Regions from separate parts of the Lysinibacillus sp. NPDC094177 genome, predicted to be linked through region 2. Evidence: riboswitches for the same ligand, from Rfam matches in the RefSeq annotation. Region 2 holds a riboswitch; the other holds the start of a gene.
What was found. Region 2 has a riboswitch for FMN ahead of ribE (riboflavin synthase). Riboswitches for the same ligand answer to the same signal wherever they lie in the genome.

Region 1: it holds a riboswitch for FMN, as region 2 does, so the genes downstream of both, ACQKNC_RS13145 (ECF transporter S component) here and ribE (riboflavin synthase) in region 2, are expected to answer to the same signal.

Annotation. Positions count from the first base shown of each region.
Region 1 is NZ_JBNNTW010000007.1:41,784-58,670, reverse strand. It holds gene ACQKNC_RS13195 (hypothetical protein) at 1-157, opposite strand, end outside; gene ACQKNC_RS13190 (hypothetical protein) at 176-352, opposite strand; gene ACQKNC_RS13185 (MBL fold metallo-hydrolase) at 621-1,439, shown strand; gene ACQKNC_RS13180 (hypothetical protein) at 1,640-2,641, shown strand; gene glnA (type I glutamate--ammonia ligase) at 2,751-4,085, opposite strand; gene ACQKNC_RS13170 (SpoIIE family protein phosphatase) at 4,503-5,633, shown strand; gene ACQKNC_RS13165 (ATP-binding protein) at 5,637-6,059, shown strand; gene ACQKNC_RS13160 (methyl-accepting chemotaxis protein) at 6,087-7,781, shown strand; gene ACQKNC_RS13155 (STAS domain-containing protein) at 7,830-8,216, shown strand; gene ACQKNC_RS13150 (sodium-dependent transporter) at 8,419-9,765, opposite strand; gene ACQKNC_RS13145 (ECF transporter S component) at 10,077-10,667, opposite strand; FMN riboswitch at 10,889-11,086, opposite strand; gene ACQKNC_RS13140 (RNA polymerase subunit sigma) at 11,339-12,622, opposite strand; gene sigX (RNA polymerase sigma factor SigX) at 12,619-13,152, opposite strand; gene ACQKNC_RS13130 (ATP-binding protein) at 13,239-15,014, opposite strand; gene ACQKNC_RS13125 (response regulator transcription factor) at 15,007-15,723, opposite strand; gene ccsB (c-type cytochrome biogenesis protein CcsB) at 16,058-16,887, opposite strand, start outside.
Region 2 is NZ_JBNNTW010000004.1:242,887-259,773, forward strand. It holds gene ACQKNC_RS09240 (3-oxoacyl-ACP reductase) at 1-9, opposite strand, end outside; gene ACQKNC_RS09245 (DUF2829 domain-containing protein) at 65-286, opposite strand; gene ACQKNC_RS09250 (GNAT family N-acetyltransferase) at 520-1,368, opposite strand; gene ACQKNC_RS09255 (histidine phosphatase family protein) at 1,389-1,943, opposite strand; gene ACQKNC_RS09260 (Spo0B domain-containing protein) at 2,315-3,622, opposite strand; gene ACQKNC_RS09265 (C45 family autoproteolytic acyltransferase/hydolase) at 4,248-5,285, opposite strand; gene ACQKNC_RS09270 (spore germination protein) at 5,414-6,856, opposite strand; gene ribH (6,7-dimethyl-8-ribityllumazine synthase) at 7,031-7,498, opposite strand; partial or broken gene ribB (3,4-dihydroxy-2-butanone-4-phosphate synthase) at 7,696-8,289, opposite strand; gene ribE (riboflavin synthase) at 8,319-8,957, opposite strand; FMN riboswitch at 9,099-9,224, opposite strand; FMN riboswitch at 9,350-9,475, opposite strand; gene ACQKNC_RS09290 (SDR family NAD(P)-dependent oxidoreductase) at 9,682-10,440, opposite strand; gene ACQKNC_RS09295 (ABC-F family ATP-binding cassette domain-containing protein) at 10,534-12,159, opposite strand; gene ACQKNC_RS09300 (hypothetical protein) at 12,416-12,589, opposite strand; partial or broken gene ACQKNC_RS09305 (NAD(P)-dependent oxidoreductase) at 12,665-12,943, opposite strand; gene ACQKNC_RS09310 (YibE/F family protein) at 13,200-14,321, shown strand; gene ACQKNC_RS09315 (YibE/F family protein) at 14,321-15,097, shown strand; gene ACQKNC_RS09320 (HAD hydrolase-like protein) at 15,385-16,002, shown strand; gene ACQKNC_RS09325 (methyl-accepting chemotaxis protein) at 16,050-16,874, opposite strand.

The sequences.
Region 1 (16,887 bases), on a different contig from region 2:
TAATATATTGATTTTTCGCTGCCTTACAATAGCCTTCTTGTTCTAAAAAATCCTTTAGCTCAGATTTCTTCGCAAATATTTTTTCAATGACAGTCTTCTCCACCCCAGATTCATCATCTGTTCTTTTAGCAATTGATACCCAATATATTTTTGACAATTTATATCCTCCAATCAATTATTTATAAATAATTAAAGCTGAATGTATAACTGTATGCTCCCCTATATATAACGTATTATATTTGATATCAACTATTAAATAATCACTTAAATCTAATAGAGCGTTATTAATATCATTTTCAAATTGCACAATATCATTGTTTTGGATCGATACTACTTGAGTCGCTTGTGTCATACATTTTTCTCCTTTTCTTCTAATCATAGATTAAAAGGAAGTTTTTGTCACAAAAAAATATAATCGTAATAGGAGTAGCACATAAACAGAGTACAGTAGCTCATTTAATTAGCATTTCAAACTGTCTCTTAATTCATACTCCCTCTCACTCTTATATGGTAGAGTTTAATCGGAGCGCTCGTAAAATTACCCACTTAAAACAAAAAATTTCAATTAAAATTTAATACACTATACAGGATTAAAATGTCTAGAAAGGTAGGTTTTTTTTTTGAAAATTACAGCTATCCTCGAAAATTCGAAATTAGATAAAAAATTAACTGCAAAGCATGGTTTATCATTGTATATAGAAACAGAACCGATGAACATAATTTTTGATTTAGGCCCCGATCACTCTTTTATAAAAAATGCACAAGCTCTAGGTATCGATTTAAATAAAGCACATGCAGTAATTATTTCGCATGGGCATTCTGATCATATTGGAGGGTTAAATTATTTGGAGGAAGTAAATAAACATGCTCCAATTTATTTATCTTCGAATGCATTAGAATCTCATTGGTTAAAAATTGGACCCTATTATCATAATGTAGGAGCAAAGGATACTATAGATAATTACGATAATCGTATGATGTTTGTTGATGATGGTATAGAAATTACAGAGGGAATTCATATTATTCCTTTAGAGCCCACAAACGAATATACGAAAAATCTTTATAAAGGGGATAAGAAGAAATTAGACGATTTTAATCACGAAATAGTGTTAGTCATTGAAAACGAAAATGGATTAGTTTTATTTAGCGGTTGTAGTCATCACGGAATAGTAAACATAGCTAAAACTATAACTAAAAAATTTCCAACTAAGAATATCAACGCAATCATTGGGGGATTTCATCTAATTGATCTTCCCATAGTTAACACTTTAGGAAAGACAAGAGAAGAAGTTATTTCAATTGGTCATACATTAAATGAGATGAAGATTGACTGTATTTATTCTTGCCACTGTACTGGAGCAAAAGGATTTAGCATTCTCAAAACTGTTTTAAAAGGAAAATTACAATCTTTTAAAACAGGGCAAATTATTGAGCTTTAGTTGATGTTACAAAATTATCTACTAAAAGTTCAAATTTTACGCATTCATCTATTTCTAATCATTATAAATATTATAATCTTAGCCTAAATGGAGAGATTCACTTAAAAAAAATAGAGCGAACAATAATACTATCGTGTGCCGCTATATTCCTATTCATCGTTTTTAAAGCCGTATATTATGGTGTACAAGCAAATAGATCTTTGATTAAACCCCAAAGTTCAAATCATTATCAAATAATAGATAAAGATTTTAATAAAACAATAGACGTACCTTTTACTAATATTCACTCATATAGGGGTAATGCTGACTTTATTTATATGAGTGTAGATCAAGAGAGTCCTTCTCTTGATAATAAAATTGTTGAATATAATCGAAAGACTCAGAAATACAAAACAATATTTAATAGCAAAATTAAATTGCCCTCAGTTCAAGGGATAGAATTAAATGATACTTGGTTATTGTGGGTAGATACTGATGAACAAGGAGGGTATCTAAATCCATATTTTATGAATTTAAAGACGCAAGAAATTCAACCATTGACAAAAGAAAATGAAGAAAATGTTACTAATGATTTTCCCATACTAATTGGGGATTATGCAGCTTGGATTAAAATGGATAGAAAAGGTGAAAAAGCGGAAGTTATGCTTAAGAATCTCAAAACAAGCGAAACAATTAGTATATTTAATTTAAATAGCTTTACATTCAGGAATATGTCCTTGTCTGCAAAGGATGGAAAAATATTATTTACTGATGAAAAAGATCATTTTGGATACCTCTATTTGTATGATGTGAAAAGTAAAGAAATAAAAGAATTCAAGAGTTCATTTGAATTTATTGGTTGGGCAAGGCTTCTGAATAATCAACAATGGGTTTATCTAACATTTGACGACCCTACTAAATCTTCAACTGGTGATGGTAAGCTGATTTTTTATGACTCTTCGACCAATCATACTCAAGAAGTTGTTTCGGATATGTTAGATGTAAATAATCTTCTCACTGATTTTAATAATCAAGTATTTTTAGATACTAATGCTTATAAATACTATAAAAAATTTAAGATAAAGGATCATTTATTGGTCGAAGATGGTTGGTTGGAAGCACCTTATTTGTTTAGATATCCAGCTGAAAATAATATTTATATTTTTGACCAAGAACTAAATGAAAAATACAAATTAATTATTCAAAGTGAACTACCTAACTAAAATAGCTATTCCTATTTTGAAAATAGGGATAGCCTTCTTCTTTGACACTCAATTCTTCACATTTTGGATCAAAAAAGTGTTGGAGCACCAAAGCTCCAACACTCCTCTTCTAATACATTTTCAAATATTCTTCCCGCTCCCAATTGTGGACACGTGTACGGTATTTATTCCATTCTATTTCTTTAGCAGCCGTAAATTTCTCAAAGATATGATCTCCAAGTGCTTCACGTACAATAGGATCCATTTCGAGTTCAATAAGTGCATATTCCAATGATGCCGGGAGACTGTCAATGCCATTTAATTCTCGCTCTTCTCTTGTCATTTTATAAATATTTCGATCTACAGCGTCTGGAGGGGTTAGATCTTTGCGAATTCCATCGAGCCCAGATGCTAAAATAACGGCCATCGCTAAATAAGGGTTGGCTGCTGGATCGACAGAACGAAGCTCAATACGTGTTGATAATCCTCGTGAAGCTGGAATTCGAATAAGTGGTGAACGGTTTTGTGCAGACCACGCTACGTAGCAAGGAGCCTCATAGCCAGGCACTAATCGTTTATAAGAATTAACAAGTGGGTTCGTTACAGCTGTAAAACCATGTACATGTTTTAGTATTCCTGCCATAAAGCTACGTGCTGTTTGGCTTAATTGCAATTCTGCATTTTCATCATAAAACGCATTTTTATCCCCTTCAAATAATGATAAGTTGAAGTGCATTCCAGAACCGTTAACCCCAAATAGCGGCTTAGGCATAAAGGTTGCGTGCAATCCATGCTGTGCAGCTATCGTTTTTACAACAAGCTTAAACGTTTGAATATTATCACATGCTTCGATAGCACTTGCATATTTAAAGTCGATTTCATGTTGACCAGGTGCAACCTCATGATGTGATGCCTCAATTTCAAAGCCCATTTCTTCTAACTCTAATACGATATCACGTCGGCAGTTCTCTCCTAAGTCAGTTGGGGCTAAGTCGAAGTATCCACCACTATCATTTAACTCAAGTGTTGGATGCCCTTTTTCGTCTAGCTTAAATAAGAAAAACTCTGGCTCTGGTCCTAAATTAAATGAGCTAAAACCTAACTCCTCCATCCCCTTTAAAACCCTCTTCAGATTGGAGCGTGGGTCACCTTCAAACGGTGTACCATCTGGTCTAACAATATCGCAGATGAAACGAGCCACCTTGCCTTTTTCAGCGGTCCAAGGAAAAATTACGAAGGTATCACGGTCAGGACGCAAGTACATATCTGATTCTTCAATGCGTACAAAACCTTCAATCGATGACCCATCAAACATAATTTTATTATCCAATGCTTTTTCTAATTGGCTAACTGGTACTTCAACGTTTTTTATTGTTCCTAATATATCAGTAAATTGTAGGCGAAGAAATTTCACATTTTCTTCCTTAACACGGCGTTTAATATCTCCTTTTGTATAATGTTTCATTTTTCACCACTCCAATGTAATTTTAATTAACACATTTTTTTATAACTGTTTTTAAAATACATCAAAAGAACAAAAAACACAATATCTATGTGAGGTTTTATTACATTCTTTTTTCGGAATATATTAATCTTTTTTTCAGATGAATAGAGTTCCCCTCTCAAGGTCTTTAGACTCAACAAAAAGTGTTTTAGTTAAAATTTTTTGACTTTATTGCCTGAAGCAAGAACTTTTTTTCCATATTTTATATCACAATAGTCTTGTATAACGTCATATTTATTGGTAAATTTATAGCAAAATAGAATTTTTAATATTCATCAAATAAGTAAATATGGCGTATATAATAATAGTCGGAAATTATTATGTGCGAATTCCAAAAATCTTCTGTTAAAGATACATAAGGCGGTGGATGTAAAAAGCATGTCAGTATTAATTATTGGCAACGTAAGTAATGATGTGTTGCGTCTGCAAAAATATTTTCATCGTATCGACATCAAAAATGTTCATTGCTTCACAACAACTGAAGCAGCAATGAATTATTTATCAGATTCTTTGAAAGAAGAGCTAGAATTAATTATTCTCGATGCAAAAATGACACTTAGAAATTGCGAGAACATTTGTCTGCTAATCGACGAACTAAAAAACTGGATCGATGCCCCTATCCTTCTTTCTACTACTTACGAAAAAAACATTACAATTGATAGGGTTTTTGAAGCCGGGATTTTCGATTTTATTTTAAAACCATTTGATTTCACGCAGTTTAAAACTCGGATTCAAGTGGCTCTTAAATATCAAAAGGAAACCAAGCTTCGAAAGCAGAAAGAAAGCACTATTCAAAAAGATTTAATTGTCGCAAAAAAATTCCAAAAAAATGCATTATCTCTTCCATTGAATCTTGAGCATATTCAGATCGATGGGCTTTACGTTACATCTAATACATTAGGAGGTGACATGTACTGCTGGTTTAAGATTAATGAACATTTAACTGCCATTCTTCTTTACGACGCAATGGGACATGGCATTGCCGCATCACTCGTTACAATGTCCATTAGATCTTTGTTAAAAGGAATAATTACGAAATTAATTGATCCAGTTTTAGTAATCCGAGAACTTAACCGCCAAATTTACGAGTTATTTTCTGATGAAGATATGGACCGTTTTTTAATGACAGCTATCTACATACTCATTGATACGAAAAACGGAACTTTACACTATGTTAATGCGGCTCATCCATCTGGTTTTTTATTCGGAAAATATGGAGAGACAGTGTTCCTCCCAGCAAATACACCTATTCTAGGGTTATTCCCAACCATTCGCATCAATAAAAAAACGATACCTTTATCTGGATGGCATCGCATAATACTTTATACGGATGGATTATTGACAATAAATGAGCAACATGTTGTTGATATGGACTTTTTCCATTCCTATGCTTCACAAGATAATAGCTATGCTTTGCAAAAATTTTCCCAAAAATACGATTTATTCGACAATGATTTCAGCGATGATATAACAGTAGTCTCAATAACAATTACATTACAGGGCCGGTGATTGATGATGGTATTCATACTCAATATAAATCCTGATTCACAATCTATAGCTTACATAGATCAAGTTATGGAGAATTTTACAAATGTATATAATCTACCTTTTAAAAGAGAAATACGATTTGTCGTACACGAATTAGTTATAAATGCTATTGAAGCCATGGAAAAAATCGAGCCATACTCTAAAAAAGCAATTCAAGTACACGTATACCACTCTAACGAAGAAATAAAAATAACAGTTATCGATGAAGCGAAAGGTATTGCTGAATATGATTGGGATAAGGTTCTACAATTTGATTTAAACGAATTGGATTATTCAGATCGTGGGCGAGGTTTATTTTTTGTTAAAAATATGGTCGACCATATTTGGTTTGAAAACATTTCTGAAACAAAATTTTTAGTTGGTATTTCAAAAAAGATTCATATATAAAGTAAGCGTAAAATTGGAGGAATTTTCATGAAGGTGTCAATCCGAAAAAAAATGAGTCTGTTAATATTCGGGTGTATTTTGTTACTTACTACACTTTTAGCAGGAATAAACTTTTATGTTGCCAAAAAAAATCTTTTAGAAAGCGCAAATACAAAACTTTTATCAGATATTCAATTGGGCTATGAATATTTAGATGCTAAATTTCCTGGTGAATGGTCCATAAAAAACAATCAATTGTATAAAGGCGACATTAATATGGTCGAAAATTTTGAAGCAGCTGATAAAGTTGGACAGCTAACAAACGGAAACGCGGTCTCAATCTTCCAAAACGATACTCGTATTAGTACAAATATAGTCGAGAATGGAGAACGCGCTTTAAATACAAAGGTTTCTGATGAAGTTGCCAAAGTTGTGTTAGGAGAAAAAAAACGTTTTATCGGATCAGCAAATGTCTTAGGTAGTATGCATCAAGGAGCCTATGACCCAATTTTGAATAGCCAAGGGGATGTTATCGGAGTATGGGCAACCGCAGTTCCAACCGCTCCTTATATAAGCATTGCCACAAAGTCTGCACTGGAAAATGTAGCGATTTCCTTAGGAATCGCCATATTAATAATTGTTGGAATTAGTTGGTTTTTACAGCGACAAATCATCACTCCTATCAATATTTTAAGTACAAACGCCAAAGAGTTAGCAAATTTAAATTTAAATGTAAAGTTATTAAACCCTAAAGGTAAAGATGAGATTGCTGTTTTAGCAAATGCCTTTAGTGATATGAAAAATCGTTTAACAGAGACGATGACAATCGTAGCTGGTAGCGCCAACCAAATAGCTAACTCATCGCACTCATTAGCAGAATCATCACACCAAACAAGTGAAGCTTCTAACCAAATTGCACTTACGATGAATGAAATTGCAGTTGGCACTACGACTCAATCTGATCAGGCTGAACAAATAGTGTCAATGATGCAAAAAACAATTGAAGAAGTATCGAGTAGTTTACAAAAGGCTGAGAACACTTTAAATAATGCTATAGAATCGACCCATATCGCACGCAAAGGTGAAGAGGCAATTAATGAGGCTATCAAGCATTTAAGCGACGTCACGCAAACAGTGTCTTACGCAACAGATTCTATCCAAAAACTCGGTAAACGCTCCGAGGAAATTGGTGGCATTATTACCGTTATTACCGGTATTGCAGAGCAAACAAATCTACTGGCTCTCAATGCAGCCATCGAAGCAGCACGGGCAGGAGAGCAAGGAAAAGGGTTTGCCGTTGTTGCATCAGAGGTACGCCAGCTAGCTGAACAATCAAGTTTAGCATCAGGACAAATTACAAATCTCATTAATGATATTCAGGCTGAAACCTCCGTGACAGTTCGCACGATGGAAAGTAATCTGCTAGCAGTAGAGGAACAAGTAACAATTATCAATAAAGGAGGAACTGCTTTAAAGGAAATTGTTGAAAAAGTCGAAGAAACAGAAAAAGGCGTTGAGCAAATGAAGGCTGCATTTACACATGTAAACAACAACTCCCTAGGTGTTCAACAAGCCATTCAAGATATTTCCCGTATCATTGAAGACTCCGCAGCAGCAACAGAGGAGATTGCCGCAACATCAGAAGAACAATATGCAACCGTTGCAGAAATTACACAAAGTTCAGATGAATTAGCATCAGTCGCTGATAAATTACAAAATGAAGTCAATAAATTCAAGTTTTAATTTCTAAAGGATTTTCTAATACGAAAAAGAAAATGGAGGCGCTATAGTATGAATCAGAAGAAAATTGCGATGGATATTGACACAAAGGCTGATTATATTTTGATTGCGTTTACTGGCGATTTAGAATATGGGATGATTGAAGAGATAAAAAAAGAGCTTCAATCATTAAACTTGGAAACAAAGCTTGGATACATTATCGATACGCAAAAAGTTACAAATATTGATAGTACTGGCTTTGGCATGATCGTCAATTTCGCAAAGAAAGTATCTGTAAAAGAAAAGAAAATCGCCATTATTGTCGTCGATGATTTTATTCGCAACTTGTTCGCTATTTCGCAAGTCGATAAAGTATTCCCTATGACTAAAAGCGAAGAGCAGGCAAGACAGATCATTAAAGAAGGCTGGTTTGGCGAACTATCGCTTAGCGAATATTAATGCTATTGTTGCCCCCATCATTCCATTTTACCATGCGTAATTGTGGCTGTCGCTTTGCTTTCGCACAGATAAATTGCTACACCCAATGAAAAGGAATCACATCAGTGTCCATCTCACCACCTTCAGAGGTGGGAGTGTGCTACTGAACGAAGATAAAAAAAGTAGGTTGCATTCCCGTAAAACGGAACACAACCTACTCTTTTTAATATTGTAAAAGCATGTTTACTAACACAACAATAATCACCAAAGGTACTACTATTAACATCAATAGTCGATATGTTGAATAGAACCCCTGCCCCATATGACTTCCTATTAACAATTCCCTCTTCACAAATTCTTTATCAACTACATGCGCAATAAAGATCGCAATCAATAAGTTGCCCAACGGAAGCATTAAATTAGAAACTAAAAAGTCAGTTGCATCAAAAATTGTTTTTCCAAAGATCGATACGTCCGCTAACGTGCTTGATGAAAGCGCTGCTGGGATTGCGGCAATAAAGACTACTACACCTAGTAGCATTGTCAATGTAGAACGAGACATACGCCCCTTCTCAATAAATGCAGCTACAATAATTTCATATAAACTAAAGGAAGAAGTTAGCGTTGCAAATAAAAATAATAATAAAAACATCGCTAAGAACACTTCACCAAATGGCATTTGACTAAATGCTGTTGGAAGTACCATAAATAATAAGCCCGGTCCAGATGCTGGTTCTAAATTAAAAGCAAATACAACAGGGAAAATTGCTAATCCTGCCAAAAACGATACAAGCACAGTAAGTATAACAACGGAGCCTGCAGAATTCGGTAAGCTTACATCCTTCTTTAAATAAGAGCTATACGTCACTAGACAAGAAAATCCAACCGCTAAGCCAAAGAAGGACTGCCCTAACGCTTCTAATATAGATTTCCCAGTTATATTGGAAAAGTCAGGCCACAAGAAGAATTTAACTCCCTCCATTGCCCCATCTAATGTTAAGGCTCGCACAACAAGCACAATAAACATAATGAATAATAAAGGCATCATCCACTTACTTGCCTTCTCTATACCATTTTGCACACCAAGTGAAATGACTAGTACATTTACTAGCGTAAATAACCCCAAACCTAGTAATGTAATCCAGGGTGTTCCTACAATCTTTCCAAATAGTTCACTAGGGTCATTGCCAGGATCAATAACAGCCCCAGTCACGCCAAGGCCACTATATATAAAAATCCAACCTCCTACAACACTGTAAAAAGTTAATAATAAAAAACAACCGAGCACGCCCATACGTCCAACCCAAGCCCAGCCTGTTTTCGTAGGCGCAATTTTTTTATAGGCAGTCACAGCCTCAGACTGTGTACCGCGACCTAAAACATATTCTGATAATAGCATCGGTAAACCAATCAACAATGTAAATAGGACAAAAATAAGGAAAAACGCTCCCCCACCACTTTGTCCTGTAACATACGGGAGCTTCCAAATTGCCCCTAGCCCGATCGCAGCTCCTGCCGACGCTAAAATAAAGCCTAGTTTACTAGACCACTGACTCTTTTTTTCGCTCATCTCTTCAAACTCCTCTAACATACTAAACTCTTCCTTATTCTACATTAAAATACTAAGCTCGACTAGATTAATTCTATCGATCACTTTGATTATCCAATTCGGCATTTCTTTCCGTCGCTCTGGCTTTTCTATCCTTCGCTTTGACTTTTCTATCAGTCGCTTTGTCAGTTCTTTCCTTCACTTTGACTCAAATCCTATCCTATCCTATCCTATCCTATCCTATCCTATCCTATCCTTTACTAGTTCTGCTCGTCTAACCTATCCGTTTCATATAAAAAAACCTCGAGCACTTAACAGCTCGAGGTTTCATTTCAATTATTTTGTAAATACATAGAACGCTGATTATTAATCCATTTACGCATTGTTGTGAATAGTAACGCCATGATGATAGTAATTAAAATACCTTTCACAATGTTAAATGGCAAGATACCAGCTATGATCATTTTATATAGTGAATCACCTACAACAGGCTCCATACCTAAAAAGTAAGTGTACATAGGTAAAAATATTGCATAGTTAAGAATGCTCATTCCTACTGCCATTATGATTGTTCCAGCAGCTAATCCTCCGATAAGACCTTTAACTGTTTTGAAGCGATTAAAAACAAAGCTTACTGGTAGAATAAATAAAATACCTGTTACAAAGTTCGCAATATGTCCTACCGGTACTCCTGTTGGCGTACCTGAGAAAATCCAGTCTAACACATTTTTAAATAATTCTACTAAAATACCGGCTACAGGCCCCATTGTGATTGCTGCAAGTAGTGCTGGCATATCACTGAAGTCTACTTCCAAAAACGCTGGGAATGGCGGAATAGGGAAATTAAAAAGCATTAATAAAAACGAAATACTGCTCAGCATGCCAATCGTAATAAACGATTGAAGTTTAACATTTTTCTTCATAGTAAACTCTCTCCTCTTTGCTGATTCAATCTCGCAAGAAGAAAGGTTACGACCTAATCAAGTATTATCATGAAAAAACCCCTATGCAAAAAAGCATAAGGGAGAATAGGCATGATTAAAAAACGCCATTAATTAACTATTTTTGAGCATATGCTGTGTGAATCCACATCAAAAAAACGCTCGTACATAGCTAAATTCATAACAATGAATGACGATCGTACCTCCATCTTCTCCCATCCAGACTTTAACTGTCGGCCTTGGAATTGCACCAAGTCAGCCATGCAAAAAATAATTTGCACAGGTCGCGGGCTAAAGAGTATTTAGTAAATCATTCGAGCTAATGTGTCTAAAATGAAATATTAGCGATTTACAACTCTATTACCGCCGGTCGGGATTTTCACCCTGCCCCGAAGATGAATCAATATTTTTTTGTTTCATAGCCTTACTATAAAGAATTATTAGGGAAAAGTAAATAGCTTTGCTTAAAAAATCCCGATTAAACTTGTATGTTTTACAGATTCTCGCTAATAGCCTTTTCTCCATCCCCACTGATTACTCTACCCGTCAATAAACTGACAAGAGCATTCACGCACATACAGCGGCGAGAATGCTCAAAAAATTTACTTATTAATTTCTGTTCATCCATTTGTTGAAGATTAGCGTCATGCTATTTATGGCATATATCGTTTATTGGCTCCCACAGGCTTTGGCAAGAAATTTTTAAAATCAAATCCCTCCCAGCTCTCCTGTACAACATTGTCTAGCCGTATTTGTTTATCAAAGCTTGCAGCAGTAAGCATCATAGCTTCAATCATTTGAGTTGCTCGAACAGCATCCATTGTCGTTAAATCAAGTGGCTCATCAAATGTAACAATAACGCCTTCTGCTACCTCTTTCACAGTGTATGTTATATTTTCCGGTACGACTGAAACGTATATATCATCATTTTTATTTCGCATAACGGTAAGAGCTTCTGTTACAGTGGAAAAAGTTTTGCGGGAATCGGGTGATAAATATTCAGACCCATTATCATCTTTATATAAATAATAATTAAAATGATTTGAGTTTGTTAATTCCATAATCTTACTAGGCTCTTCTTGCTTGGAAAACTCGTATGCTGTACCATCTGGATTTTCAAACTCAATATCTTTATACTCTGAGTCTGAGAATGTATCTTGTAAAGTTCCTAAATATTCGCCAGTATCTTTAGAAGCGACATCATAGTCATTTTTCTTTGGCAATACATGAACTAGTTTATCGCCCTTCTCCTTCAATTCGCCTTTATACGGATGATAGTTAGTAAAACCATTAGCTTTCTCATCAATTTGCGGCGCATACTTTTCATACATTTGTAATGTCGTAGGCTTTTTCTTCCCAAAATCAGTAGCAACTCGTTCATTTGGAATGATATATGTCATCGGTACACTTTCCTTATCACGATTTGCCAAACCAATATGGAACACCACTGCATCTGTTAAATCTTCCTCATAAACGGATGATCGTAGAGACATGATCCGTTTATGTTCTGCTACTATATTGGACTCCATAAGATTATCATGGTTGATAGAGCTTTTTGCTGCACGATTATCCTGTATTGTTGAATATTGAGAAGTTTCAGGAGCATTAGCCTGATCCATCTTCACATCATTGTTTTTCATGAACATGGTGCCTGTAAGCACTGTTAAAGCGAAAACAGCTGCAACACTCATAAAGATTGGCCATTTACGAACTTTCTTCTTTAGTATCGCTGTCTCGGTACTTTTTTGTTGCTCATGCGATGTTATTTCATCATCTAATGGTTGTTGTATAGCTTCTTGAAGATGGACATTATCCTGCAAGCGAGCATCTGCCAATAATCGATTTAATATTTCCTCTTTCGAACGGCGGTCAGAAAGCTTAGGGGCATTATTCAATACATGTTCAAATTGGTCATCATCAAATTGATTATGTGTCACTGCCGTTTCGCCTCCTGTTCTCTAACCTGTTGTAGCTGTTGCCTTAAAAATTTAATGGCACGATGCTGAGTGGTTTTTACCTTCGCTTCTGTCCAATCTAGTATTTGCGCTGTTTCTGCAATCGATAAATCTTGAAAGTATCGCATAATAATGACCATTTTTTGGTCACCTGTACAGTGTTCAAGTGCTGATTGTACTTGCATAAATTCATCACTGGCCTGCAACATGTCTTCCGGTGATGGTGTGGTTGAATGTAGCTGTTCCGTTTCCCAATCAAAAAAATCAAGTGAATGTTTTTGACGTACAGCCTGCTTTCTAAAATGATCAATAGCGACATTTTTAGCAATAGCAAAAAGCCATGTCTTTTCGCTACTATTTCCTGCGAACTGATCATATGAGCGTAATACGCGAACATAAACCTCGTGCGCTAAATCCTCAGCAAGTGTACGGTTTTTTACTAAATAAATAAGAAACTGGAACACGTCTTGATGATATGCATCGTATAACCGATGGAACACGGAGTCATTCAAAGCACTCCACCCCCGTTCTATTATATTTGTCGTCTAAATGTTCTCAGAAGTTACAGCCAATTAATACCATTTCAATAGTGATGATATTAATCGAATGGTAAATAAAACGTGAAGGTAGTCCCCTCTTTCAGTACACTATCTACCATAATATTTCCTGAATGTGCCTTGACAATATTTCTAGCAATAGCTAACCCTAGTCCAGTTCCGCCTTTAGAACGAGTACGTGCCTTATCTGCTTTATAGAAACGTTCAAAGACATATGGTAAGTCCTCTTGTGGAATACCATGCCCTGTATCTTGGACAGATATTTTGGCAAAGGTTGGCTCCTGCTCAACCTTCACTGTTACAGATCCTTCATCAGTATGACGGAGAGCATTATCAACTAAATTCGTTAATACTTGTTCAATCCGATCCTCATCTATACTAATCGTAGCTTCGGCATTAAATTCACTGTCAAATATCAGACGAACATGCTTCTCTTTTGCAACCTGTGCAAATTTTTGAGTAATACGTTCAAATGTTGAATTGATTGGGAGTTCATCCTTGTAAAGCGTCATATGCCCCGATTCCATACGCGCAAGGTCTAATAAATCTGTTACGAGGCGTCCCATACGCTTCGATTCATCATAAATAATTTTTGTAATCTCATTACGTTCTTCTTGATCCTGAATAAAATCATCATCCATTAGGGCCTCTGAATAACCTTGGAGCATCGAAATCGGCGTTCGTAGCTCATGAGACACATTGGCAATAAAGTCTGAGCGTAGTTTTTCTAGGCGATGCTGCTCAGTCATATCACGAATAACTGCAACCGCTCCACGTATCGATTCTTCACTATAAAGAGGGCTAATCGTAAACGTATAGTAACTTCCATCCATCTCAATTTCTTCTTCAAGCTTATCCTCAAACATCAGTACATGATCGAGCATATGATAAAGCTCTGGCGGAATTGGCTTCGCACTTTGTGAACCTTTATTGACAAACCATTTTTGCATTAAACGGTCCGCGGGCGGATTACTTAATAATATTGTACGATCACGATTAAACGTAATAACTGCGTCTGTCATGGATGTTAAAATATTTGAAAGCTGTTCATTTTCTTGATTGATCACTTCTAGATTGTGTTTCAATTGACGTCCCATTTGATTAAAAGCAACAGCAAGCTGGCCGATTTCATCATTTTGCGTAGTCGGCATCTTCGCTTCAAAATTCCCTTTAGAAATTTCAAATGCCAACTCACGCATTTTACGTAATGGTGACGTAATACGCGATGAAAGGAAAAACGCAAAAAATGTCGTTAGTACAAAGGCAATGAACGCAGATAAAAAGACAACTTTCGTCGTCTCTTTTGATGTTTTATGCAGTGCATCTGGACTTTGATAAATAAAAACAGCCCCGTGCACTGTATTTTCCACATTTAGCGGGAAACCTAGCACAACATACGATTCCATTTTTTCTTCGTCTGTAGAAGACGGCATCAGCATTTCCTTAATAATCGGTTTATCTGATTGAAAAACTTCTTGGAACGATTTATTAGCTAAAATCATATTCTGGATTTCTTTTTTATTTACACCTTCCTGCAAAGCAAAAGAAACTCTGTCATGGTTAATAGCAATTAGCGCATTCGTACTTTCGGGTAAAATATCTTTTAATAATTCCGACGTCGACTCTGCTGTTTTTTTATCATCTACTATACTTGCAACGGTTGCTGCTGTTTGACGCAAAGAGCTTTCTGCTTGCTGCATATGGTAATTCTGAAGAAACTCAAGCATTAAAACCGTGAAAACAAATAATACAAATGAAACGAGAAGCAATATGGTTACCCATAGCTTCCCGACAACACTATTCCATATTCTATTCATTGACAACCTCAAATTTGTAGCCAACGCCCCATACAGTAACGATCATCTTCGCTGCGTTTTCAGAGACACGGTTGAGCTTTTCACGTAAACGTTTTACATGTGTGTCAACTGTACGTAAATCGCCAAAGAAATCATAATGCCAAACTTCTTTTAGTAATTGTTCACGGTCAAATACTTTGTCTGGTGATTTCGCTAGGAAATAAAGCAATTCATACTCTTTAGGCGTTAAATTTACTTCGATCCCCTCTGCTGTTACACGGTGAGCATCATGATCGATCATTAAATGTTGAAATACAACTAAATCTTTTGAAGAAGAAGCATTTGTCGAAGGCGAGAAGGCTTGAGAACGACGTAATATAGCCTTCACACGTAACACAACCTCACGAGGACTAAATGGTTTTACAATATAATCATCTGCTCCAAGCTCAAAGCCTTGTACACGATTCGCTTCCTCGCCTTTTGCAGTTAATAAAATAATCGGTGTTGCTGCTCGTTCACGGATTTCCGCACATACTTCAAGTCCATCTTTTTCAGGCATCATAATGTCTAGTAAAATACAGTGATACTCTTTTTCTAAAGATTTTTCGATCGCTTGTTCACCATTTTCTGCTTCGTCAACAAGGTACCCTTCTCGCTCTAAATACATTTTCAATAAGCGTCGAATACGATCCTCGTCATCTACTACTAATACTGAAATATTTTCTGACACTTTAACGATCCCTCTCTTCTAATCTTTCTCTACCCTCTATTGTACATGGTACAGTACATATTGAAAAGAAAAGAAAGCCTTCTTGCCACAGCAAGAAGGCCTTTCTTTCTAATACTAGCGACGTAAAAATCTCATATGTGCTATAAATCTCAGCAGGTGTTTGGACATCCGCTGAAAAGTAACTTAAATTCGCATTCAGCTCACCACCAATAAAGGTGGGAGACTTCTGTACCTGTCGCTACGCTTTCGATACAGAAAATAATTGTAGCTGACACTTTGCTTTCGCTACATAAACAATTGCTGAAAGAAGTTAATCAGTTTTTATCAAATCAGTTTAAGCTGAAGCGTATGAGTGTAAACCTGCAAGGATCAAGTTAACAGCAATTAAGTTAAATAATATAATTCCGAAACCAATTAATGCTAACCATGCAGATTTTTCACCTTCCCAGCCTTTTGATAAACGTAAGTGTAGGAATGCTGCATAGAATAACCATGTAATAAGTGCCCACACTTCCTTCGGATCCCATCCCCAGAAACGACTCCACGCAAGTTGTGCCCAAATCATTGCAAAGATTAAAGCCCCTAACGTAAATACTGGGAAGCCAATTATCACTGAACGATAACCAATTTCATCCACTAATTGTAAATTCACTCGTTTGACAAAAGGTTGGAAAATCTCACTAATTCGACGTCGTGCAATTAATCGAATTAATAAGTACAAAACAGATCCTACTAATAATGACCACACAACTGTTGTTAATTTCTTCGCATTAATGAGTGCAGGCATTTCTACTAACGGAGACATGCCATGTTCTTCCACTGCCTTATATTCATTCATGCCAAATAGCGGAGGCATTTGGTAGGTAATTTGACGTTCATTACCCTCTTTATCAGCATAAGTATATGTTGAATCGTAATCCATCATTTTAAAAACTGATGTAGCAACCACGAAACCAACGACTACCACAAGGAAGAACATTACCGCTTCTAACCAGAAACGTTGTTTAGAAGGCTTCTTTAAATCAACTACTTTTAATAAATAAATTAGTCCTGCTACTGCACTAATTGCTAAAATTGATTGACCTAAAGCAGCTGTAATAACGTGAATTGTTAACCAGTAACTTTGTAAAGACGGCACTAAAGGACTAACCTCGGTCGGGAACA
Region 2 (16,887 bases):
AAACGTCATTGATCTCTCTCCTTAAAAAACAAAGAAACCACCTCATTTGAGATGGCTCTTCCGATTAATTGACAATTATCCAATCTTCCGCTAATAAATCACAGACTGTCGGTGTGAACATAGTATAGCCCTCACCACGTACATTAATTAAAAAATAAGGATTCAAAGTCTCGCCATCATGTTCGCTTTGTCCAACAAGCTTCACATACAATTCGGCACCACCCCAATTTTTACGAATTACTTTCTCTCCGGCTTTTAAGCGTGGTAATATCTCTTCAAACGTCATTTAAATTCATCCCTTTATTTACATTCTTTATCGGATTAGTATACTGGAATTCTTAAATGTTTACAACCTGATATAAGTACTGCTAAGATAACTAGCCCTCAAGCAAACGCATTAGAGTCCACGATGATTGTATAAGTATAGCGTTGGCCATTTAAAACTCCCAAAATTCAAGCAATTGTCCAGCTTAACATTGACATTTCAAGCCTTCTGTAATTTTCTCTACACGTAAACTATTAATCCATCTTCTTCTTCATTTGTACTTGCCCAGTTTTCACTTCTAGTCCATTCTCCATTAAATAGCTAGTGGCTGGATTGCTTGCTAAAAAGTTAACTGTAGCCAGATTTACTTTGTGATTTGCAATGCTTGCGATAAAGTGTGGTATATTTTCTACATTGCTATTCTGCAATAGCTCTAATTGATAAAGTACTATGTGGTCGATGGCTCCATCCTTACCCCATACGGTTCTATATAACATATAGCCAATCGCTTCATTATTCTCATTGTAAAAAACTTTAGCTTCTCCTTGCTTGTTGCTTTGCCAGCTACATTGCCAAGGAACATCCTCCTGATAAAAAGATAAATGTGATAGCTGCTCTGGCCGAATAGTTTCCACATAAATTGCGTTTTGCTCCTCTACTTTTGCTTCATATTCGCCACTTAAAAATAGCAATTGATTTGTAATTGTATAACCATATTTCTCATATAGCGCAATGGCTATTTTATTTTCTTTTATAGCTTCAAGTGTTGCAACTTCCACATTCTCTCTTTCATAAATGGCGATTGTTTCTTCCATTAAAGCACGAGAAACTCCTTTACCGCGATAGTCTGGAGAAATGCCCGTTCCACCATTCCAAGAGGTTTTCTTACCATCTATTTGTCTAAAGCCATTTAATACAATGCCTACAGGATTATTCTGATCAAATGCGACTATTGAAAGCTCTGGCGATAGTCCTTCACCAACAATTCGGTTTAAAAACTTTTCTTCATTCATTTCTATTTGTACAAAATACCCCTCAAAGCCTTTATTCCAAGTTTTTAAAGTTTCCTCTAAAGTGCACTGTGAGACTGTTTTTATTTCCATGTTTTTCTCCCATCCCTTGCTTAATTAGAGTTACTACCTAAAAGTGGTAGATCTTCTAAAGTTAGTTTTTTTATTATTTCATACCCATTTCCAGGACCTTTTGGTTTCACAATAACCATTCCCATATTAGAAATATTCCCTAATCCAACACCTTCGGGAAAGCTATGGGCAATGATCACTTGATTCGTACCCTGCGGTGGCTTTCTTTCTAACACTGATTGGAGATTTGATAATATATTTGTTTTTTCATCGATAGGAACATTCCCACCCAATTTATAAATTTCATAACCAATTGGGTCAATTTGGATATAGGCATAAGGAAATGCAAGCTGTGCCGTTTGAAACGTACGACAAAAAGGACTTGCGACAATCGGTGAACTAATCGGAATTTGTAAATAGCGAAGTATTTGTCCAAAATAAATTGCCTCCCTTCGCCCAACTTCAGACAAATTTCTTTGAGTATAACAATCTTGAAAATTTAAATATGGCTGATCCACGCCTTCAGTTGATTTACCATGCCTTGCATACAAAACAAATCCACCCTTTTTCAATAAATCGAGGATTGTTTTATCCAATTATTCCATCTCCTCCTAATAGAGTACCATTTTGATTATTAGTAATATATGAAATGAATTGCTCAAAAAATGTAAAAGGAAAGTTGAATCATCTTTTCGCATAGTGAAGCAGCTAATTTAGCTGGTAAACTCCTCTACTTCGTCGCTAAAACTCCCCATTCCGCCGCTAAACTCCTCTACTTCGCCGGTAGCGGATTTTGGTTTCTCGCTTTCACATATAAAAAACATTGTTGCTAAAGTTTCTTTTTATCACTGCCAGAAAATACATGCTATGTGAAGTGGTTGTTTTGTCGGAGGGCCAAGCTTTAATTAACACGATAGTTTATCCTCGAAAAAACTTCCTACAATTTTCTGTAGGAAGTTTAGAAATTTTACTTTATTGGAATAGTTACTATTGCGGTTGTCTCTAAATGTTTTGATGAATCGATAGAAATTTGACCTTCGTACTTATTGACAATTTCATTTACAATAAACAAGCCCTGCCCTCTTATTTTACCGCTCTCTGGTTTTTTAGTGGAAAATCCTTGCTTGAATATTTGCCCCGCCTCTACAATATTTGGCCCAGAATTTGTAACCTTAAATTCATATTGCGTGTCATCTGCTTTACAGCGAATTGTTATTTTTCGTTGCTCTTCCGGCAATTCATTTGCCGCATCAATAGCATTATCTATTAAATTCGACAAGATTTTGATTAAATCCGTCGTTTTAATTTTATTAAATGCATCCTCTGAGACTGTGAAATCCATATCAATATTATGATTTTGTGCCGTTAGTTTTTTCGTTTGTAATAATATAGACAAGCCCGGATGATCAATATTTACTTTGAGGGACTTAATAGCCTGAACCTCTTTGGACAGTGAAGATAAATATTGTTTGGCCTGTTCAGGTTTGTTTAATTGCAGAAATCCATGCAATACTTGTATATGATTTGTGAAATCATGTCTTAAAGAGGATACGGAAGTGATTAAAGTTTTAATTTCTGCTTGATATGTATCTTCTGTCGCTCCAACTTCCTTCGCCACTTCTTTTTGATACCATCTCTGTAAAAAGAAAAAAGAGCCTATTACGAGTAAAATGAGTACACCATTAAAAATAAAGATAAAAAGATTGTCTTCGATCACTTTTCCCTTGATGCCATTTAATGTTTCTGCACTAATATCAATGCCTAGGTATGCAATGATCTTTCCTGTTTTATCCTTTATCGGCGCACCAACAGATAAGTAGGCACCGTGTACAGAATCTGGTATTACTTCTGTTACATATGTTTCTCCTTTATAGGCTTTTTGCACTTGCTTTTCAGGTACTGTACAGTCCTCTCCGATATCGAAGCCTTTAGTCAAATCACCTGGTAATCCCATAATCATTGCTTTAGATACCTTTGGGTTATCAACTTTTAAAGTATAAACAAATAAAGCACCTAGTTTTACTCTTGCATCATTTAAGTAGCTTCTTAATTCCCAATAATAATCGTTTTTCTCGGGGTTATCTAAAAATTGTTTGTACGCCTCTACATCAATTGAAGATGCAATAGAAATAGCCGCTTCCAGACTTTGGTTCGCTATTGACTCCTCTACTGTCTTTTTCATTTTTATATAAGATGTAAAGATGTTTAAACTTGTAAACAATACTAATAAGATAGTTGATAGTATTAAAATTAATTTTATTTTTCGTGTTTTCATAAAACCTGGTACTTCCTCATCTATAGAAATGAATATTGCCTTAATTTAGTTGGGCTTGGCTTTCGCATCAAATACAAAAATTGTTAGTCGAGGTTGATATCATGTCATACTTTCTACTAGGGAAACAATTTCATTTCATATCCAACAATCCTATTATACTATAGTAAACTTCTTTTTTTTAGGTTGTTTAAAATTCATCATTAACTAATAATTCATTGTCACAAGATATTTCAGAGCGATTTGGACGGCAATGACTATCTACTTACCTGCTATAAGTTAATCTTAAAAGCACCGTTTCAATTCATTTGGGAAAATACATACGATAAAGGATTCTTCGCCTCTCTAAATAAAAATATTCGTTCTTATCTTATCATCACAAAAGAGTTTTGGCTATCACCAAGCCTATCTTTACCTCCACTACTGTTTGAGCTATTTCCTTCCTATACTTGAAATTGGAGTCGTCTATAAGGTACTGATAAAATTTAATTCTAAAACGATTTATATTTTTCGAGTGAGATATTGTACAAGTCACACCCAATAGTTTAATAATCCTTCTCTAGAAAGAAAACAAAAAAAGGAGAACAGCATTTTGTCATTACATGCCTCTCTCCTTATTATATATTGTTTATTCTATTCCTGCTTCGTTGTGTGGATAAATCCGACCTGTTAACCTTTTTGGAAGCGTTAGCGCTTCATCCAAATAATCTTTAAAAGAAATTATTATCGGTTCTGCATCCTCTCCTATTCCAACGATAACTTCTAGAAGCTTTGGCGAATAAATTACGGTATGTAGTGTGCCAAAGTATTCTTTATAGTGTTTAAAAAATAGCGGAGAATTTCCATTATTAAAATGTCTGTAAGTAGCCATTGTAGTCAAATTCTTTTCTACCAAGCTATTTAAAAAATGCTTTCGATTAACGGACCCTTGAATATTTTTCTTATTTTTCTCTTTCATACTAGTTGCTTCAAAATGATTCGTACAAATTAATGGATTTCCACATTTTTCTTCAAGCTTCTGTGGAGAAGCTTCTACTACTATAGATTGACCGCTTTGATCTGTCATTGAGTAATTGTAGCAATAACCATGTGGTAGCTCTCTGATTAGTTTAAGTGCTTCTTCAATATTTTTACATTGCTCTAATAATATTCGGACAATCGTTGAAGCGATAAAGCCCTCATCATGGTACTCACTATTAACAAAATGCAGACCGACAACTAACCCAAATTCATTCATTCCATCAAGTCTACCGATAATTTGTTGGCTAAATCCAACACTTGCGTATCCATTCATTGGATTAGAAAATACAAGTCTGGCATCATACAATGTAGGACTAAAATCATAGTTTCTTATGTATTTGCCATTTTGCACAAAAGATGTACAGCCCATTTCTGGAAAGGTAATATTATAGCCACTATACATTTTAATTACAGAATCCAGCGTTTGAGCCAACCCAACAGCCAATCCTTCCATTTCTTGTATAAGGCTAGGGCAATGGAATTGTAGTAGTTGTTTTGCCATTTGGACATTTGTTTTATTTGTTAAGTTCGGAAATCCATTCTGATGTGAATGTGACCGTAGCACTTTACTTTGTTGAAGTCCAATTTGATAGTAGCTGCCTCTTACATCAATAACTTCTACGATTAATTCTTCATAAGATCTCATTGCTATTCTCTCCTTACCTAATGTTATAGATTTTCTATTATTCATCGTAAAGCTTCAAGTTAATAAAAGGTCAAGTAAAATATAAAAAGACCAGGCTTATATAAACCTGATCTCTTCATTCTAAGTATTTATTTTTTCCTACTCGATGTCCTTGTCTCATCCTGTACATCTAAAAATTTCGGACGCTTACGATAACTTGCAGAAGATAAGCGAACTAAAGATCCTTTAATGTTCTGCCAATCTAAATCTGCTCCCATGTTTAAGTACGGAATACCTAATACTCTTATATTTGCAGTATAAAGAAGTATGAAAAATACCGAACTAAAGAATCCAAATAACCCAAAAAAGGCAGATGCTAAAATGATGATGATCCTGAGAATACTCATTGCTGTTACAATAGATTGATTGACGAGTGTAAAGGCTGCAATACTTGAAGTAGCTATTACTACAATCATGGACGGGCTCGTAACACCCGATTTAATCGCTGCATCCCCAATAATTAATCCCCCGACAACACTCATGGACCCACTGATAACACTGGGTAGATGGATATTTGCTTCTCGAAATAATTCAAACATAAAAAGCATCATTAATGTTTCAAGAATAGTTGGAAATGGAAGACCTGTCCTTGACTCAACAACTGTTGCCAATAGGATGAATGGCAATTGCTCTTGATGATAGGTAGTAAGTGCAAGCCAAAAACCTGGTAAAAGTACACTTATTAAGATAGCCACTATTCGGAGTAAACGCTCCATGGAGCTCACAATAATTGGATACTCGTTATCCTCACCGGATTTAAAAAGTAACATTGAGTTACTAGGTGTAATAACTACATACGATACACCATCAACTATGATAATAATGCGCCCTCCGCTTAAAGCTTGTACAGCAAAATCAGGACGTCCAGTATAATCATGTCTAGGTAGAATCTTTCCACCCCGCTCAATTCTTTCCATCAATAAATCTCCACTAAATATAATATCCGCATCAATTCTCTGCAGTTGTAATTTTATTTTCTCAAGCATCTTTTGATTTACGACATCTTCTAAATAAAGTACAGCTACGGTTGTTTTGGATCGTTTACCAAGTTCATACGTCTCAACACTTAATGAATTAGTAGGTAATCGCTTGCGTAATAAAGCAATATTGATAAAAACATCCTCAATAAAATCATCTTTCGGACCTTTGACTACCAATTCAAGGGTCGTTTCTTTAGGCTCCCGATTCGGTTTTTTAGCGATATAACTTGAATACAGCAAATTCATATCTTCAAAATACAGTAAAACATGTCCTTTATAGACTCTCGTCATGGCCTCATCTTTACTTGTAATTCTCTGAAGATGGGGAATGTGTAAATTATTTTCTATATGTTGCTCTAATTCATCCGATGTTTCAGTAAATAATGATTGAACTCGTTGTACAATAACGGTCTGTAGTAAACGTTCATCAATCATCGCTTCACATTTTATCAAATGTACTTTATGTTGCTGAAAGAAATACTCCTGAAATACCACATCAGCAGAACGTTGAAATAGTGACTTCAAAGATTTCAAATTTAACTCTTGTTCCATTGAAGAAATATCCCTCATCTCCTACTGAGCCAGCTCCAGATTAGTACATTTATGATAAATACACTTACGGATATTTTCCCCATAGTTTTTAAAAATATTCAAGAATACTTGATGTTTAGAATGCTACCTCTGAATAATTCACCTATGAAATTTCCATACTATATCCAGATAGATTTATCCAATCATCTTCTTTAAATTTGCCATTTCAATAGCAGACATTGCCGCATCATAGCCTTTATTCCCTGACTTAGTCCCAGCTCGCTCAATTGCTTGTTCAATATTTTCAGTAGTAACAATGCCAAAAATAACAGGTACATTTGTAGTTAGTGACACATTTGCAATTCCTTTAGCTGATTCATTACATACATAATCATAATGTGTTGTTGAGCCACGAATCACAGTACCTAATCCAATAATTGCATCATAATTCTTTGTTTCAGCTAACTGTTTCGCGATGAATGGAACTTCAAATGCACCAGGAACCCATGCTACATCAATAGAGTTCTCATCCACACCATGACGCTTTAAACCATCTAATGCACCATCTAATAATTTGCTTGTAATAAATTCGTTGAAACGACCAACTACTACAGCTATTTTTAAATTCGTACCAATTAATTGTGCTTCAAATGTTTTACCCATTTTTCTTTTCTCCTTTTTTATGGCTAATCACCATAATGTGTGGTTGATTTCCGTTCCGACTGGGCGCTTTCCTGGAGGCGTCCAGCCCACACTCCAATCAACTTTATATATGGCATACGTTTTAACGAAAATCATCCACAACTTTTGGTTATAAGCCTTTTTTAGATAGTCATTGTGTTTTTTTCCATTATTTGTTGACGACGATATGTTGCCAATGCTTCAATTGAAATCATTTTTAAATGATGATGCTCTGCATATTTAACAAGGTCATTAAAACGTAGCATTTCGCCATTGTCTCCCATAATCTCACAAATAATGCCCGCAGGAATACTATGACAAAGCTTTGCCAAATCAATTGTAGCTTCTGTATGTCCTCTACGTTCTAATACACCATTTTCCTTTGCTATTAGTGGGAATACATGGCCTGGTCTACGAAAATCCGTAGCTTTTGCCTGTGGCTCTAACATTTTTTGTATAGTCATTGCCCGTTCAAAGGCGCTAATTCCAGTTGTTGTGTCTACATGATCTATACTAACGGTAAATGCCGTTTGATGATTATCTGTATTAATACTAACCATAGGCTTTAATGCTAATTTTTGTGCTAGCTGCTGTGAAATCGGCGTACATATAAGACCTCTTCCATAGGTCGCCATGAAGTTAATCGTTTCTGGGGTCATAAATTCCGCAAGTGCGAGTAAGTCCCCTTCGTTTTCTCGATCCTCATCATCTACTACAATAATCATCTTACCTTGTTTTAAATCCTCTATTGCTTCTTCGATTGAATGTAGCAATATCTCCACCTCCTGTTCGTAAATTTTGGTTAAAAGCCGTTTTGTGCTAAGAAGTCTCTTGTAACAGTCGGTGGTTCCTGTCCATGCTTAAGTTGATGCAAAATGTATTTTCCAACTAAATCGGTTTCTACATTTACGTGATCACCAATCTTCTTCTTACCTAAAATGGTTTCCTTGTAAGTGTGGGGTATCAGGGATACTGTTACACCGTTTTTCTCGACATGAAAGAGTGTTAAACTCGTTCCGTCAATGGTGATGGAGCCCTTTGGTATACAGTAGCTCGTTAACTCCGTTGATAGTTCAATATCAATATAGACTGCATTTGCTAATGGCCGCTTGCGCAATATTTTTCCTACTCCGTCTACATGTCCGGATACAAAATGACCTCCGAAACGTCCATTAGCTGACATAGCGCGCTCTAAATTTACAGGATCTCCAACTGCGAGCTGCTGCAAATTTGTTGCTCTCACTGTTTCAGGCATGACATCCATCGTTAGCTCTTGTTCATTAAAATGTATCACTGTTAAACAAACACCATTGACCGCTATACTGTCCCCGAGCTTTATATCCTCTACCATTTTCTTTGAAAGTACGGTAATTTCCATACTTTCTCTATCGCTTTGCATGGTTTTAATGGTACCAATATCCTCAACAATTCCTGTAAACATTTTTTCACCTACTTTCATTTACTTCATAATTTCTGTTCAAACAAAAAACCCCTTAAATTAAAGGGGTTTGGGAGTTCATTTACATAAGACGTCAACAAATAAACCTCATGGATACACAATTTTTCCATAGGCTGTCATCTCATCGTTCTTCTCCCATCCAGACTGTCACTGTCGGTTTTGGATTTGCACCAAATCAGCTTACGCTCACGGACTTTGAATTCCTTCATCACCGCCGATTGGGAATTTCACCCTACCCCGAAGAACTATTGCTATTCAATTTTTTAGCCAAATAAAACAAAAACTACTTCCCAACTAAACGATGGGAAGTAGTTAACATAAAAGCATACTCAAACAAACCTTTTAAACTCAAGCGAATTTAAAAAGCTCACACTTCTACCCTTCTCCCATCCAGACTATAACTGTCGGTTTTGGATTTGCACCAAATCAGCTTGCGCTCACGGACTTTGAATTTCTTCATCACCGCCGATTGGGAATTTCACCCTACCCTGAAGGATATTTTTATTTAGCTATTTCTTACGATAACACTATTTCATTTTATTATCCAGATAATTCTTAATAAAAATTTTTTCAATATTTTATTTCACATTCGTAAGTTGGTGCTGTTTCAGCTTTTCATTTTCGCTACATAATTGAAGATAAAAACAGTCCCCACCTATGGTCATTAATAAAGACCAAAGGCGGGACTGTTCCAAAGACAATAAAATTATACAGTTAAACTACCGTCAACAGAGACAACAGCACCAGCCATGAAGCTTGCTTTATCTGAAGCTAAGAATAGGACCGCTTCTGCTACTTCTTCTGGTTCACCATGGCGTCCCATACGTACACGTGACATTTCTTCTGGTACGTATCCTGTTTTTTCAAGTGTCTCACCAACACTTTGAAATAATGGTGTAACGATACCACCTGGACACACAGCATTAATACGAATGCCTTTATTTGCATACTCGATCGCAACGCCTTTCGTTAAACCGATTACTGCATGCTTACTTGCGGAATATACAGCGATACTGTGTTCTGGACGAATACCTGCCGATGAAGCAGTATTAATAATCGACCCTTTACCCTGCTTTTCCATTACTGGAATAACATATTTCATGCCAAGAAAAATGCCTTTTACATTGATATCCATAAGACGATCGTATTCTTCCATTTCAACCGATGTAAATGGTGCGAACTTTTGAATAATGCCTGCGTTATTGAAGAATACATCGATACGGCCATATGTGTCTACGGCTTGTTGTACATAATTCTGAACATCTTCTACTTTGGAAACATCCGCTTTAACGAAAATCCCCTCACCACCATTTTGTTGAATTAGTTTAAGAGTCTCTTCTCCAGTTTTCTCGTTAAAATCAACTAACACGACTTTATAGCCATTTTCAGCAAATTTAAGACTAGTTGCTCTACCAATTCCACTACCTGATCCTGTAATAACTGCAATTCGATTTTTATTTGTCATATTAACTTCCTCTTTTCGCTTTTATATTTTATTACGTAATCACAAATATTTTCTCAATCGGTGGTCCTCTTTGCCTTTCCATGCTTATGGCCCTTAGTTCAATTTCATTTTCATGTAATCGTCGTAATTACCGTTAGTTATACTCATGCCAGTTGAGGAAAGCTCCAGCATTTTGTGTGATAGCTTATTAAGAAAATATCGATCATGTGAAATAAAGAAAAGTGTTCCCTCATAATTCAAAAGAGCCTGTTCTAATACTTCTTTACTAAATAAATCAAGGTGATTAGTTGGCTCGTCCATAATAAGCACGTTTGCTTTTTGCATTACGAGTTTCGATAAAGCTACTCGTGCCCTCTCACCTCCACTGAGGGTAGATATCTTTTTAAAGACATCTTCACCAGTAAATAAGAAATTCCCTAAAACTGTACGAACTCTCGCTTCTTCAATGTGTGGGAAAATACTCCAGACCTCATGTAAAATGGTGTTATTTGGGTGTAAGTTCGATTGCTCTTGATCGTAGTAACCTACCGTCACACCGTTACCCCAAGTGATAACACCACTATCTGGACTAATCTCCTTTAACAACGTCTTTATTAGTGTTGATTTTCCAACACCATTCGGACCAATTAATGCAACCTTATCACCACGCTTTAGCTGAAAATTAATATTTTTTAATAGCGGTTGTTGCCCGCATTCTACCTTAAAGGAAACCGATAAATCTCGTACCTTTAACACTTCCTTATGAGAGTTTTTTTCCAATAAAAACCCCATCTGTGTATGTTTTAAATCCTTTAGAGGTTTCTCAATTCGTTCTATTCTCTCAAGCTGTTTTCTTTTGTTTTTTGCACTTTTAGAAGAAGTAGCCATAGTAATATTGCGTTGTATATAGTCCTCCATTTTCGAAATTTTTTGCTGTTGCAGGATATATTTTTTTTCAAGTAAGTGGCGAGTTTTTTCTTTACTTTCTACATATTTGGAGTAATTCCCAACATATTTCCTGACTTCTGTTCGATCTATCTCATAAATACCATTAACAAGTGCATCTAAAAAATATCGATCATGCGAAATGAGAAGAATGGAACCTCGGTATGAGCGTAAATACGCTTCAAGCCAATTTAATGTTGTTAAGTCCAAATGATTCGTCGGTTCATCTAGCATTAGTAAATCTGGCTGTTCCAATAAAATTTTCGCTAATGCAAGTCGAGTTCTTTGTCCACCACTTAGCTGATGAATAGGGGTATTTTTGGACGTACTTTCAAAGCCCATACCATTAAGAATACTGTTAATTTTAGCTTCCATTTCATAGCCACCATGCTGCATAAACCACTCTGATTTTATTGCATATCGATCCATAATTTTTTCAAATTTTTCAGGATTGTCTATGACCGTCGGTTCGCTCATCTCCTTTTCAAGCTCTCGAAGTTCTTTTTCAACCTCAAGAAGGTCAGGTAACGCTTCTAACATTTCTGCCCAAATTGTATTGTCTAGCTTCAACCCACTGTCTTGACGCAAATAACCAATTTTAATACCTTTTCCGATGTAGACCTCTCCATTATCATAAGGAAGGTCTCCCGCAATTATCTTTAGTAATGTTGATTTACCAGCACCATTAACACCAATGAGGCCAATTTTATCTCCTCGCTCAATTTTCATCGTTATATTTGAGAGAACTGGATCTCCCGAATAGCTTTTACTAATTCCATTTAATTGAAGTATCATTTGTTTAATCTCCTTATAGATTTTGACCATCTCTTTTGCAAAGCTAAAAACGCTTAACAGATGAATGGACATATAAGGTTACACATCTCTTTTCACTCCTTTCAAACAAAAAAAAGACGCCGAAAGAACGGCGCCTCAAAAGTGCGAAAAAAACCCTACAAGCAAGGGAAAGATTTCTTATAACTCACAATGGAACATAAAAAAGCGCCGTACAGAACCGGCGCCACAATGCGTAATTATATTTATACAAGTTCATCTAAATTGAATGACTACAATTGTTAAAATAAGAAGGCAAAAGCTTCCGGAATCTGTTTTCGATATGAAATTTGCTTAAAAAAGGGCAGACTTCTCCCTTTGACAGCAAATCTCCAAGAAGCATGTAAGATTTTACCTCTTTTTCCACTAAGCCTTTTGCGAATACAGTTTCCATTACTTTTACCTCCTTTCGAATTTAGTATCTACTAATCTATCACAAAACGTTAAAGAATACAAATCCCTTAATTGCCTAAGTTTCCGTCATTATCCCCCCATTCACATGAAGTACCTGACCAATAACTAAGGATGAGTAATCAGATACTAAGTATATATAGATAGGTAGTGCAAGCTCAAATGGCTGCCCCGCTCGTTTCATTGGCGTCTCTGAGGCAACTGCGATCACACGGATTCCCCTTATAATTGCAATGATAATGACCTAATAAATGAAATAATAGCTTCCTTTTGTAGAGGAATAATTAATCAGTAACGGTGCACCGGCATAGGCTGTCTCATATATGGTTTCATGAATAAACTTACATCAATGAATAACAGTAATTTAAATATGCTATAACTAACTTAGTACACTAAAAGCCAAAGTCATGTTAACCTCGATTATATAATTAAGGAACCTCTATTCAATTAGCAAGTTAAATTATAATGACACTTTTTTAATCTGCTTGACATTAATAAAATCATAGTGGTATTGTGAGTCATTGTTCGTGTTAACTCTAACAATGTACGTAACAAATACGATTAAATTCCCTTCTCACATTGGAGGTATTTTTATTAACACCTTAAAAAGAAAAACTAATAGTAAAGTTATTTTTTATACCTTTATTGTAATTTGCTTTATCGCTTCTGTTTTTTTCGTTTATCACAATGAAGCATTTTATGATCGTCCAATTGCCGAAGTTATAAAAACGGAGTTAAAAGAATCAAACCCTGTAACGGATATGTATGAAAATGATGATCATTTATATACTCAGCTTATTACAGCTATATTAAAAAATGGTGAAGAAAAAGGGAAGCTTATTCATTTTACAAATGAATATTCAGCATCTGGTGCCTTCGACCAGGAGTACCATGTTGGTAATAAATTATTTGTTTCTATTAAAGCAACTACTGACAAAAATGGAGATTTAACCGGGACTATTTTAGACGTTAAACGTGATCAGTTCGTCTTGATAGTAGCGTGGATTTTCATTTTTGCTTTGCTGATTGTTGGTAAAAGACAAGGGTTATTTTCAATCATCAGTTTAGTTGTAAATTCGCTTGTATTATCCTTCGCATTGGATTTATATGTGCATTCCAATATAAATTTGATATTTATCAGTGGGGTATGTGTTCTTTTATTTACGATTATTTCTTTAATTCTCATTAACGGCTTGAATGAGAAAACATATGCTGCAATTGTTGCAACGCTTTTAGGAACATTTATTTCATTATTGATTAGCGCTTTAGTTCTGTGGATTACATCCGAGAATGGGCTTCGATATGAAGAAATGCAATTTTTAACACGACCTTATCGAGTGATCTTTATGGCTGGGTTATTTATTGGGGCACTAGGGGCTGTAATGGATGTCTCCATCACAATGGCTTCTTCTATGTTCGCATTATTTGAGCAAAATCAAGATATTTCTGACCAAGCTTTAAGAACTTCTGGAATGGATATCGGGAAAGACGTTATGGGAACGATTACAAGTATTTTGTTCTTTGTGTATATTTCTGGTTCAATTCCTATGTTAATTTTATATTTGAAAAACTCTTATCCATTAGGGCAAACACTGTCCTTGAACCTTTCGTTAGAATTAGCTCGAGCCCTAGCAGGTGGAATTGGTGTTGTCTTAACGATTCCGATCAGTCTATTTACTTCTATTTTTTTCATTAATCGAAAGAGGGCAAAATAATGAATGTTTTAGTATGGTTAACTGCCATTTTATTCATATTGATGATCGTTATTGGTGGAAAAAAAGGAGTACGATCTTTTCTATCTTTATTTTTTAACTTTGGAGTACTCTTTATAACTATCTTTTTAATGACCAATCCGAAGAATAGTCCGATTTTATTAACGCTCGTTGCCTGTACCGTCATAAGTTGGATTAGCTTATTTTTTATTAATGAATTGAGCAGTAAAACGATGACTGCTTTCATTTCTACGATGATTACGATTGTCATTTTATTACTATTCATTGTTTTTGTAACGGACAAATCAATGATTAGAGGATTTGGAGCAGAATCCACAGAAGAAATTAGCATATTTTCACTTTATATTGGGGTCAATTTTGTGCAAATTGGAGCTTCCGTTATTATTATGAGTACGATTGGTGCAATTTTGGATGTTGCTATTTCCATTGCTACTTCCATGCATGAGATTCTTCACCATAACCCATTAATTAGCAGAAGAAAATTATTCACATCAGGTTTAAGCATTGGAAAGGACATTTTAGGTACAGATACTAATACATTATTTTACGCTTTCTTTGGTGGATATTTAAGCTTGCTCATATGGTTTAAAGATTTATCTTATTCAATTGGCGAAATTATAAATTCTAAAGTATTTGTCACTGAAATTATTATGATATGTTGCGCAGGCATCGGAATCGCACTTATCATTCCTATTACTTCCTCAGTAAATGCATATTATTTAACAAAAAAACGAGAAGAAACAGAAAATGCTTCATAATAATCGTACCTGTCCCCCAGCTCAAACAACGGATGACAGGTACTTTTTTGTCCATTCAATATGATTTATTTAATGAAGTCTTTTATTGCTCTTATTGAATTTCACGTATCATGCTCCAACTTTAGCTAAAAAAAATAATTCCTCATTGTAAAAAAAATGCCCATCTAGAGTTCTTTGTAATACGCTGTTTCATATCCTGTATAATCATGTCATTAATTTAAGAATAGGCAGTAACATTTTCAAGAAAAAAACGTCTTTACAATTAGATTATAAAGGAGAAAATTGAAATGAAATATATCATCTTTGATTTTGATGGAACATTGGCAGATTCTACGGCAGTGTTTGCATCGGCTTGGAATACCATAGCACAAAAATACAAATTTAAAGGAATAGAATTAAAAGAAATTGAATCATTGAAAAAATTATCGATAGCGGAACGAAGTAAATTATTCGACTTTCCTATGTATAAATTGCCTATGATTTTACCACAGTTTTATCGCTTGTACCGTCAGTCATTAAATGATGTTCATCTATATGATGGTATTAAAGAAGTCCTAATGGAAATTGATAAAAGGGGCTATAAAATCCTTATCATTTCCTCCAATTCACAGGAGAACATTTTAGAATTTCTAAAAATGAATGGTATTCATTGTGTATCAAATGTTCTTTGTTCAAACCGTATTTTCGGAAAGGATAAAGTGATAAAGAAATTTTTAAAAGACTCAAGTATTACACCATCAGATGTCTTATACATTGGTGATGAACAAAGAGATATCGTAGCCTGCAAAAAAGCGGGAGTGCCTATTGTTTGGGTCAGCTGGGGATATGACGCTATTGAAGTTGTACAACAAGAGGAACCAGAGTACAAAGTTGCTACACCGCAAGAAATATTAAATATCATATAAATAAAGAGGATAATAGCGATTAAATTGCTATTATCCTTTTTAGTATGCTAGGCTTTTACCTCGCTAATATGCATTAATTTTTCTGCTGTGCTGTTAATTCCTTTATAAGTATCAGTTAATTCCTGCATACTCACAGAAAATTGCTGGGTAAACGCTGTAATTTGATTTGCTGACTCATTGACTTGATCAATAGATTGTTTAATGCGTTCTAATTGTTTTGTAATGCTATTGGCACTTTCATTACTACTTTGAGACATTTTCTGTATTTCAGATGCTACTACTGCAAAGCCCCTTCCATGCTCACCTGAGCGAGCAGCCTCAATGGAAGCATTTAATCCAAGAATTTTAGATTTCATAGCTAAATCTTTTACTAAATTAACAATCGTATTGATTTGTTGAATATCTCCAGTCATTGATTCCGAAAAGTTGGATAGTTCCTCTAAGCGATTTGATACATCTACACTTGCTACTGCTAACTCTTCATTCGTTGCGGTCATTTCTTCAACAGAACTAGAAAGCTCTGTCGCTAATAAACGCATACCATCCATTTTTTCATTCGAAATAATGGCACTTAACACACCAACTACTTTCCCACCATCAAAAATAGGTTGTGCTGAGGCAATATACGCCATTCCAAAATCCTCAGAACCTCGCTCTTCCCTAATAAACTTTTCCAAGCTAAGAGCATTTTCAGTTGTTGTTCCACGATACTTTTCTACAGAATCACCAACTTTAATCTTTAAGTCCACTTGTTTACCTGGCTTATAGGCAATGACTTTCTCAGTATCAGCAACTATAATACAAGCATCTTCTGGATATGTTACTTGGTAAAAATCAATAGAATCTATTGCTGCCTGTAGTTTCGGATGCATTATTCTCCCCCTT